Regions from separate parts of the Micromonospora sp. 4G55 genome, predicted to be linked through region 2. Evidence: riboswitches for the same ligand, from Rfam matches in the RefSeq annotation. Region 2 holds a riboswitch; each other region holds the start of a gene.
What was found. Region 2 has a riboswitch for cobalamin ahead of bluB (5,6-dimethylbenzimidazole synthase). Riboswitches for the same ligand answer to the same signal wherever they lie in the genome.
Positions count from the first base shown of each region.

Region 1: another riboswitch for cobalamin. It lies ahead of JNW89_RS13730 (CbtB-domain containing protein); the one in region 2 lies ahead of bluB (5,6-dimethylbenzimidazole synthase).
Region 3: another riboswitch for cobalamin. It lies ahead of JNW89_RS13570 (CbtB-domain containing protein); the one in region 2 lies ahead of bluB (5,6-dimethylbenzimidazole synthase).

Region 1 is NZ_JAEVHN010000131.1:7,058-10,323, reverse strand. It holds gene merB (organomercurial lyase) at 1-95, shown strand, start outside; gene JNW89_RS13740 (histidine phosphatase family protein) at 347-925, opposite strand; partial or broken gene JNW89_RS13735 (CbtA family protein) at 1,003-1,707, opposite strand; gene JNW89_RS13730 (CbtB-domain containing protein) at 1,698-1,901, opposite strand; cobalamin riboswitch at 1,939-2,081, opposite strand; gene JNW89_RS13725 (hypothetical protein) at 2,335-2,733, shown strand.
Region 2 is NZ_JAEVHN010000086.1:7,655-10,920, forward strand. It holds partial or broken gene JNW89_RS10450 (dihydrolipoyl dehydrogenase family protein) at 1-359, shown strand, start outside; partial or broken gene JNW89_RS10455 (crotonase/enoyl-CoA hydratase family protein) at 352-1,111, opposite strand; cobalamin riboswitch at 1,285-1,483, shown strand; gene bluB (5,6-dimethylbenzimidazole synthase) at 1,519-2,145, shown strand; gene JNW89_RS10465 (DNA glycosylase AlkZ-like family protein) at 2,201-3,266, opposite strand, start outside.
Region 3 is NZ_JAEVHN010000128.1:8,691-11,956, forward strand. It holds gene JNW89_RS13565 (hypothetical protein) at 827-1,225, opposite strand; cobalamin riboswitch at 1,479-1,621, shown strand; gene JNW89_RS13570 (CbtB-domain containing protein) at 1,659-1,862, shown strand; partial or broken gene JNW89_RS13575 (CbtA family protein) at 1,853-2,557, shown strand; gene JNW89_RS13580 (histidine phosphatase family protein) at 2,635-3,213, shown strand.

The sequences.
Region 1 (3,266 bases), on a different contig from region 2:
ACTTCTTCACCAACGCCTCCAGGCCCAGGCGTGGATCGCCGCTCATCCCGGTCTGGCCGCCACCGTCCTCGACCAGGACCAGGCCGTCACGCTAGGCCGCGACATCTTGGAGCCGCTGCTCGCCTCGGGAGGGCGGGGTTTCAGAATCGGACACCAAGGCGCAGGCCCGCCCAATGCTGAGATCGGATGGGATCAGGGCCGCGGGGGCCGGCGCCTGTGGGGGCATGCCATTTCACGCCAGGCCTTGGTGCCGGACAGTTCATCATTGCTGCAAGCGTGGGTGGTCCATCTCATTCCAGAACGCAAGCATGCGGTAGCGCCGTCGGGGATTGACAGATTCAGCCGGTCAAGTTGGGCCGTCTAGGCGGACGTGGAGGCGTCGACCGTCCGAGCTCAGGTGAAGGTGCGCTGCTGGGGCGACGTCAAAGCGCCACAGGCTGGATGGCGGTGCTTGTAGGGCGTGCACCATGGCGGCGCGCACGATGATGGGGTGGGTGACGGCCAGGACCCGCAGACCACTATCGATGTACGTGTCGAGCCAGCCGCCGATCCGGGTAATGAGCGTGGCTATCGTCTCGCCGCCGTGGGGTGCGGCGCGGGGGTCGGTCAGCCATGACCGCAGGCCGTCAGGGTCGTCGGCAGCGATCTCGGCAAGGGTACGGCCGGTCCACTGCCCGTAGTCGCCGTCGGCGAGGTCCGCCACGATCGTGGGGGTGCATCCGCTCACCATTTGCGCGGTCTCGACGGCTGCCTCCGCGGGGCTGCTGAGGCACGCGTCCGCCCTGTTGATGGCGGGGTTGCGGGCCAGGGCGAGGGCGGCGCGGCGGCCGCCCTCGTCCAGGCCGGTTTCTCCAGCGGCGAAGGTCGCGTGTCGTAGCGCGGGCGTGTGGGCGTGGGCGACGAGGCGCACGCTGGTTGTTGCCATGGCCCGAGGGCTAGTTCCTTGTCGGTCTGCCCGCCGACAGCGCTGCCTGCGGCGTTGCGACGTGGCAGCAGCGCCGCGAAGGCCAGTCCGGTGCCCGTCCACAGCACCAGTTGCGTGCCGAGCGAGGCGGCGCGGAAGTCCCACAGCAGCCTCGCGGGGAAGTCGCCGGGTACTTCGTTCACCGAGGGCAACGCCGCATAGGCGATTACGGTGACGGATAGGAACGCTGAGGCCGCGGCGGCGCTGCGCAGCGCCGCCGATGCGCGGACGGACTGGTACGCGAGCGCGCCAGCCCACACTGCGACCAGACCGAGGACAACCATGGCCAGGTAGCTGCCGGTCCGTTGGTTGATCGTGTCGGGATTGCCGACCGCGGGCGGGTTGGCCGGGTACTTGATGAACGGGAGGAGGACCACGCCGAGCAGCGCGGCGGCTGCCAATGCGATGGCGGCGTGGGCATCCTCGCGGATGCGCAGCCGCCGGCGCAGCAGCGCGTACGCCGTGGCGAGCAGCCCGCCCATCGCGGTGCCGAACAGGCCGGTGGCGAGGAACAACCCGCCGCGCTGGCCGTCGCGGCTGACCAAGTCATCAGCGTGATGATCGACGCCTGTCGGAGCGGTATGACTGGCCTGCTCTTCGATGGCGATGGCGGCCTCGACGGAGGGTTCCCCGACGAGATAGGCGAAGCCGCCCGCAAGCAGGCCAGCGATCAGGCCCGCCATCACACCCCGCAGGAGCAGCGCAGCGAAAGTAGGTGTGGTGTTGCCGGTGGTCAGTGGCACGGCACACCGAGCAGGTGGCGGCCGTCGTGCATCAGCTCGTGCAGGTACATGCCGCTGCGCGACACCGCGCCCTGGTCGAACGCGACGAGATAGGCCAGCAGGAGAAGCACGGCGACGACGGCCAGCGCCGTCCACCACAGCCGGGCGCCCACTGGCAACTGGAGAACGGGGCGAGCAGGGGTAGAGCTGGACATGCGACTAGAACCTCCTACGGGGATGACGCGTCCCCTTCGACAGGACTGCGACGACGGAGCGTCCTGGCTCGCGGCTCCCGCCGTGACGGGGGAGCCGCTTACAGTGGCGCGACCGCACCGGGCTTTCACCGGTTTCCCTCACACCGCCGCAGATGGCGATCTGACGCTAACGGTGGGGCACCGATCGGTCAACAGTCGACCGATGTGAGCAAGGTCGGCAAGTGAGTGGACGGTCGAGGACGGCGTGGCCCCTCCGGGACCTCGCAGGCTGCGTCGTGCGCCTCAGGTCATGCCGGCCCGCGGCCGACGAGCGCCCCGCAGTCTCTCCTTGACGGCTCGGATTTGCTGCCGCTGGCCCGCGGCGTTCCGGACCGGCGGCGGGGTGACGCAGTCTGCCCTGGTGATGTGGGCAGGGCCAGCCGGTGCGACGCGGGTGAATTCCCGCGCCGCGGCGGTGGCGGTCATGGTCGCGGTGTTTCTCGTGCTGCACGCTCTGCAGTGCGCCACCGGTCTGGACGCGCCCCGCCCAGCAGTGGCCCCCGTCGCGCATGCGCTGGCCGATACCGGCGCTGCCGGTGCCCCCGTGGCGCTCGTCGATGGCACGGACACGCCTGCTCCCGTCCTGACGCACGGGCATCACGAACCGGCGGATGACGGGGGTATCGCGGTGACCGCGTGCCTGATTCTGCTGGTAGCCGCTGGTGCCGTGCTGCTGGACGTCCTGCGCCGGTGGGTTTTGCGCGTCGCCGCCGGCCGGAAGTTGACGCCGCGGGTTCAGGGACGGCTCTCGGGCGGCTTTAGCTTGGCGCAGTTGTGCGTGCTGCGGACGTGATCAGGCGCTGAGGTTTCGGACCGGCGGCGTCGCCGGCTGGTACCGCCCGGTTCGAGGGCGGTTCGGGCCGGGTGGGGCCGCTCGCCTCGTTGATTTCCCGTCCGCGCCGTCCTGTTGGTACGGTGACGTACGCGGCGAGGGCACCACCAGGGTCGTGGCGCGGTTCGGTCCGCGGGACTGGCGCAGGCAGGGCAGCGACTACGTGATCCGCCATACGCTGCGCAACGTCGAGGGAGACATGTACGCCCGCGTACGTGGCACGACTCGCTGCGCCTGAGCGCCACCGACATCGCTGGCAACACGGTGACGCAGACGATCCAGCGGGCCTACCGCATCGCCTGACCCACGGCCGAGTCCGGGGCGGCTCCATGCCGGTGCCGCCCCGGACTGCGGCGTCCGCCGACCAGCCGAACGTTGGGCCCTGCGGCGGGCGGCGCTCGAAGATGCCGAACAGTCGATGGCTGTACGACGTCCCTTTACAGGCATGCCCTTCGATCGACATGATCGTTAGAGACGGTAGCCGCGCGCTGCAG
Region 2 (3,266 bases):
GACTACCGGGCGCTGCCCCGGGTCACCTTCACCGACCCGGAGGTCGGCGCGGTCGGCCTCACCGAGCACCAGGCCCGCCAGCGCGGCATCAACGTGCAGGTCGGCTTCGCCCAGCTGTCGTCGTCCGCCCGGGGGTGGATCCACAAGGCCGGCAACGACGGCTTCATCAAGCTCGTCGCGGACGCGACCAGGGCGTGCTGGTCGGCGCCACCTCTGTCGGCCCGGCCGGCGGCGAGGTGCTGTCGGCGCTGGTGGTGGCGGTGCACGCGGCGGTGCCGTTGAGCCACCTCCGGCACATGATCTACGCGTACCCGACCTTCCACCGGGCGATCGAGGACGCCCTGCGCGACCTCAGCTGACGGCGCCGTGGCGGCCGGCGCCGGCGGCGAACCGGGCCGCGCCGGCCGCCGCGTCCGTCTCCAGCGACCGCATGCCGTACGCCAGCTCGGTGGCGAGCGCCTCCGGCTCGGTCAGGCCGGCGGTTCCGAGCACCGACGCGCGGTCGTTGCGCAGGCAGGTCTGCGGGTGGCGGGCGATCTCGGCGGCCAGCCGTTCGGCCTCCGCCCGCGCCTCACCCGGCGGGACCAGCCGGTTGACCAGCCCCATCGCGTACGCCTCCTCGGCGGGCACCGGGCGGCCGGTGAGGATCAGGTCCATCGCCCGGCTCTCCCCGATCAACCTCGGCAGCCGGACCGTCCCGCCGTCGATCAGTGGTACGCCCCAGCGCCGGCAGAACACCCCGAGCACCGCGTCGGACTCGGCGACCCGCAGGTCGCACCAGAGCGCCAGCTCCAGGCCGCCCGCCACGGCGTACCCGGAGATCGCGCGACGACCGGCTTGGACAGCGACATCCGGGTCGGACCCATCGGGCCGTCGCCGTCCGGCTCGACCCGGTTGCCGCTGGGCGTACCGATCGCCTTCAGGTCGGCGCCGGAGCAGAACGTGCCGCCGGCACCCCAGAGCACCGCCACCCGGGCCTCCGGGTCGGCCTCGAAGGCGCGGAACGCGTCGGCGACGCCCGCGCGGTGGGGCCGTCGACGGCGTTGCGCGACGCCGCCCGGTCGAGGATCACCGTGGTCACCGGTCCGTCGTGCGTGACGTGTACGGCCATCGGCACAGCATGCCGCCCGGCGGCGCCGGCACGCCAGGGCGTGCCGGCCAGGTTCTCCACCCGCGGTGGTGTGTCTCCCCGGCGGTCGGATCGACCCGGGAGTCCGTCACTCTGGGGTGCGGCAACCCGGGTGCGCATGCCCGTTCCGCCCGGCCGAGCCGCTAGCATCGCCGACGGCAACGATCATGCGAGGTGCCCCGCGTGCGCGGGGAGAATCGGGAAGCCGGTGCAAATCCGGCACGGGCCCGCCGCGGTGACCGGGGAGCCGCCGTCCACGCGCGAGAGCGCAGCCACTGGCCGTACGGCTGGGAAGGCGGGCGGCCAGGCGTCGATCCGGGAGTCCGAAGACCGGCCTCGCGTCGACCGCCCACCCGTTCGGGGTGGGCCTTGCGCAGCGGGAGCCTGCCGTGGACCTCTACACCGCCATCCACCGTCGCCGGGACGTCCGGGCCGAGTTCACCGGGGCACCGGTGCCGGACGACACCCTGCACCGCGTCCTCGACGCCGCGCACGCCGCGCCCAGCGTCGGCTACTCGCAGCCGTGGGACTTCGTCCTGGTCCGGGACGCCGGACTGCGCCGCCGCTTCCACGAGCACGTGCGGACGGAACGGGACACCTTCGCGGCCACCCTGTCCGACGAGGCGGCAGCACGGTTCGCCCGCATCAAGATCGACGGTGTGTTGGAGTCGACCCTGTCGATCGTGGTGACCTACGACCCGTCGCGGGGCGGACCGGCCGTGCTGGGCCGGCACGCCATCGCCGACGCCGGCCTCTACTCGGTCTGCCTGGCCATCCAGAACCTCTGGCTGGCCGCCACCGCCGAGGGCCTCGGCGTCGGCTGGGTCTCCTTCTACCGGGAGCCGTTCCTGGCCGACCTGCTGGGCATTCCCGCCGGCATCCGGCCGGTGGCCTGGCTCTGCGTCGGACCGGTGACGCACCTCGAGGAGGTGCCCGACCTGGCCCGGCACGGCTGGCGGCAGAAGCGCCCGTTGGCCGACGCCCTGCACACCGACCGGTGGACGGGCGGCCACTGAGCCGGGGCCAGCCGCGAGGCTGTCCCGTCGGCTCTCCGCAGCCTGGGCCGGCGGGCTACGGGGCGTGGGTGACCGTGGGCAGGCTGAGCCAGGAGGCCAGGGCCGCCAACTCGGCGTCCACCGCCGCGGTGACGGCCGGGTCGAACGGGACGTCCTGGTGGATGGCGTGCACCCGCAGGGCCCCGGCCCGGTGGTCGGCCGTGGCGTCCACCTTGCCGACGAGTCGGTCGTGGCGCAGCACGGGCAGCGCGAAGTAGCCCCAGCGGCGCTTCGCCTTCGGCAGGTACATCTCCAGGGCGTACTCGAAGTCGAAGAGCTCCCGGGTTCGCTTCCGGTCGTGGATCAGCCGGTCGAACGGCGACAGCAGCGCGGTGCGGCCGGCGAACGGCTGGCCGAGGGCTGCCGGGTCCACCCGCCACTCCCCGGCAGTGCCCTCGACCTGCGCCGGTTCGCCGGCCTCCCCGACGACCGACGCCCGGGCGATGCCCAGCGAACGCAACCGCCGCTCAGCACGCGTCCGCCGGGCCTCGTCCGCCGGGATCGCCGTCGTGCCGGCCGGGTACACCCGCTCGGCCAGGTCCCACCGGCGTTGCCGGCCGACCCGGTCGAAGACGGCGATCTCGCCCCGGGCGGCGAGGATCTCCAGCAACTGGGTGACGTTGCGGTTGTTCGTCCAACCGGTGGACGGCCACGGCACCACGCTGCGGTCCGGCACGTCCCGGGACAGCAGCGGGCCGGAGTCGCGCAGCAGGTCGAGCACGAACCGGTGGAACGTGGCGTTCGCCGCCAGCCAGGCGTGCTTGCGCGAGCCCTCCGGCGGCCACGCCGCCATCTCGGCGAGGTGCAGCCCGAGGTCCGCCGTCGGCCACACCATGGCCTGGTGCTCGAACAGGGTGCGGTCCCGCTCCACCGCCTGTCGCAGGTCCTCCGGCCGGTACCCGGCACCCAGCCGCGTCCACGCGACGAGGTCGGCGCTGGGCGCCACGGCGGCCGTCGGATCCAGTTGCAGGAACATCAACCTGTTGACCACGGTCAGCAGGTCCGGCGGGCGGTGCGCGTCCAGCAGTTGGGCGCGCACCGCGATCCGCCGGGCGTCGACCCGATCGAGCTGATGGACAGGC
Region 3 (3,266 bases), on a different contig from region 2:
TCCTCGCACCGCCGGTTCGGGCCCTCGACTACAGCGAGGCCCGGTGGAAAGTCATCGCCCGCGCTGGCGATGCCGAGACGGGTCGGGTGCTGCGGTGGGATTTCGACACCGAGTCCGAAGCCCTCGCCATGATCCAGCGCCTTCTGACGCCGGCGGCAGTTGGCGCAAGCAAGACGGGGATGCCGCCTCGTTTCCACCCCAGTGACGGCCCAGGGCCCGGCCGGCGGTCGCATCCCCCATAGCGCCGCCGGGCCGGATCTGCGTGGTCAGGAGCTGCAGGCGTTGAGCATGCTCTGCAGCGCGCGGCTACCGTCTCTAACGATCATGTCGATCGAAGGGCATGCCTGTAAAGGGACGTCGTACAGCCATCGACTGTTCGGCATCTTCGAGCGCCGCCCGCCGCAGGGCCCAACGTTCGGCTGGTCGGCGGACGCCGCAGTCCGGGGCGGCACCGGCATGGAGCCGCCCCGGACTCGGCCGTGGGTCAGGCGATGCGGTAGGCCCGCTGGATCGTCTGCGTCACCGTGTTGCCAGCGATGTCGGTGGCGCTCAGGCGCAGCGAGTCGTGCCACGTACGCGGGCGTACATGTCTCCCTCGACGTTGCGCAGCGTATGGCGGATCACGTAGTCGCTGCCCTGCCTGCGCCAGTCCCGCGGACCGAACCGCGCCACGACCCTGGTGGTGCCCTCGCCGCGTACGTCACCGTACCAACAGGACGGCGCGGACGGGAAATCAACGAGGCGAGCGGCCCCACCCGGCCCGAACCGCCCTCGAACCGGGCGGTACCAGCCGGCGACGCCGCCGGTCCGAAACCTCAGCGCCTGATCACGTCCGCAGCACGCACAACTGCGCCAAGCTAAAGCCGCCCGAGAGCCGTCCCTGAACCCGCGGCGTCAACTTCCGGCCGGCGGCGACGCGCAAAACCCACCGGCGCAGGACGTCCAGCAGCACGGCACCAGCGGCTACCAGCAGAATCAGGCACGCGGTCACCGCGATACCCCCGTCATCCGCCGGTTCGTGATGCCCGTGCGTCAGGACGGGAGCAGGCGTGTCCGTGCCATCGACGAGCGCCACGGGGGCACCGGCAGCGCCGGTATCGGCCAGCGCATGCGCGACGGGGGCCACTGCTGGGCGGGGCGCGTCCAGACCGGTGGCGCACTGCAGAGCGTGCAGCACGAGAAACACCGCGACCATGACCGCCACCGCCGCGGCGCGGGAATTCACCCGCGTCGCACCGGCTGGCCCTGCCCACATCACCAGGGCAGACTGCGTCACCCCGCCGCCGGTCCGGAACGCCGCGGGCCAGCGGCAGCAAATCCGAGCCGTCAAGGAGAGACTGCGGGGCGCTCGTCGGCCGCGGGCCGGCATGACCTGAGGCGCACGACGCAGCCTGCGAGGTCCCGGAGGGGCCACGCCGTCCTCGACCGTCCACTCACTTGCCGACCTTGCTCACATCGGTCGACTGTTGACCGATCGGTGCCCCACCGTTAGCGTCAGATCGCCATCTGCGGCGGTGTGAGGGAAACCGGTGAAAGCCCGGTGCGGTCGCGCCACTGTAAGCGGCTCCCCCGTCACGGCGGGAGCCGCGAGCCAGGACGCTCCGTCGTCGCAGTCCTGTCGAAGGGGACGCGTCATCCCCGTAGGAGGTTCTAGTCGCATGTCCAGCTCTACCCCTGCTCGCCCCGTTCTCCAGTTGCCAGTGGGCGCCCGGCTGTGGTGGACGGCGCTGGCCGTCGTCGCCGTGCTTCTCCTGCTGGCCTATCTCGTCGCGTTCGACCAGGGCGCGGTGTCGCGCAGCGGCATGTACCTGCACGAGCTGATGCACGACGGCCGCCACCTGCTCGGTGTGCCGTGCCACTGACCACCGGCAACACCACACCTACTTTCGCTGCGCTGCTCCTGCGGGGTGTGATGGCGGGCCTGATCGCTGGCCTGCTTGCGGGCGGCTTCGCCTATCTCGTCGGGGAACCCTCCGTCGAGGCCGCCATCGCCATCGAAGAGCAGGCCAGTCATACCGCTCCGACAGGCGTCGATCATCACGCTGATGACTTGGTCAGCCGCGACGGCCAGCGCGGCGGGTTGTTCCTCGCCACCGGCCTGTTCGGCACCGCGATGGGCGGGCTGCTCGCCACGGCGTACGCGCTGCTGCGCCGGCGGCTGCGCATCCGCGAGGATGCCCACGCCGCCATCGCATTGGCAGCCGCCGCGCTGCTCGGCGTGGTCCTCCTCCCGTTCATCAAGTACCCGGCCAACCCGCCCGCGGTCGGCAATCCCGACACGATCAACCAACGGACCGGCAGCTACCTGGCCATGGTTGTCCTCGGTCTGGTCGCAGTGTGGGCTGGCGCGCTCGCGTACCAGTCCGTCCGCGCATCGGCGGCGCTGCGCAGCGCCGCCGCGGCCTCAGCGTTCCTATCCGTCACCGTAATCGCCTATGCGGCGTTGCCCTCGGTGAACGAAGTACCCGGCGACTTCCCCGCGAGGCTGCTGTGGGACTTCCGCGCCGCCTCGCTCGGCACGCAACTGGTGCTGTGGACGGGCACCGGACTGGCCTTCGCGGCGCTGCTGCCACGTCGCAACGCCGCAGGCAGCGCTGTCGGCGGGCAGACCGACAAGGAACTAGCCCTCGGGCCATGGCAACAACCAGCGTGCGCCTCGTCGCCCACGCCCACACGCCCGCGCTACGACACGCGACCTTCGCCGCTGGAGAAACCGGCCTGGACGAGGGCGGCCGCCGCGCCGCCCTCGCCCTGGCCCGCAACCCCGCCATCAACAGGGCGGACGCGTGCCTCAGCAGCCCCGCGGAGGCAGCCGTCGAGACCGCGCAAATGGTGAGCGGATGCACCCCCACGATCGTGGCGGACCTCGCCGACGGCGACTACGGGCAGTGGACCGGCCGTACCCTTGCCGAGATCGCTGCCGACGACCCTGACGGCCTGCGGTCATGGCTGACCGACCCCCGCGCCGCACCCCACGGCGGCGAGACGATAGCCACGCTCATTACCCGGATCGGCGGCTGGCTCGACACGTACATCGATAGTGGTCTGCGGGTCCTGGCCGTCACCCACCCCATCATCGTGCGCGCCGCCATGGTGCACGCCCTACAAGCACCGCCATCCAGCCTGTGGCGCTTTGACGTCGCCCCAGCAGCGCACCTTCACCTGAGCTCGGACGGTCGACGCCTCCACGTCCGCCTAGACGGCCCAACTTGACCGGCTGAATCTGTCAATCCCCGACGGCGCTACCGCATGCTTGCGTTCTGGAA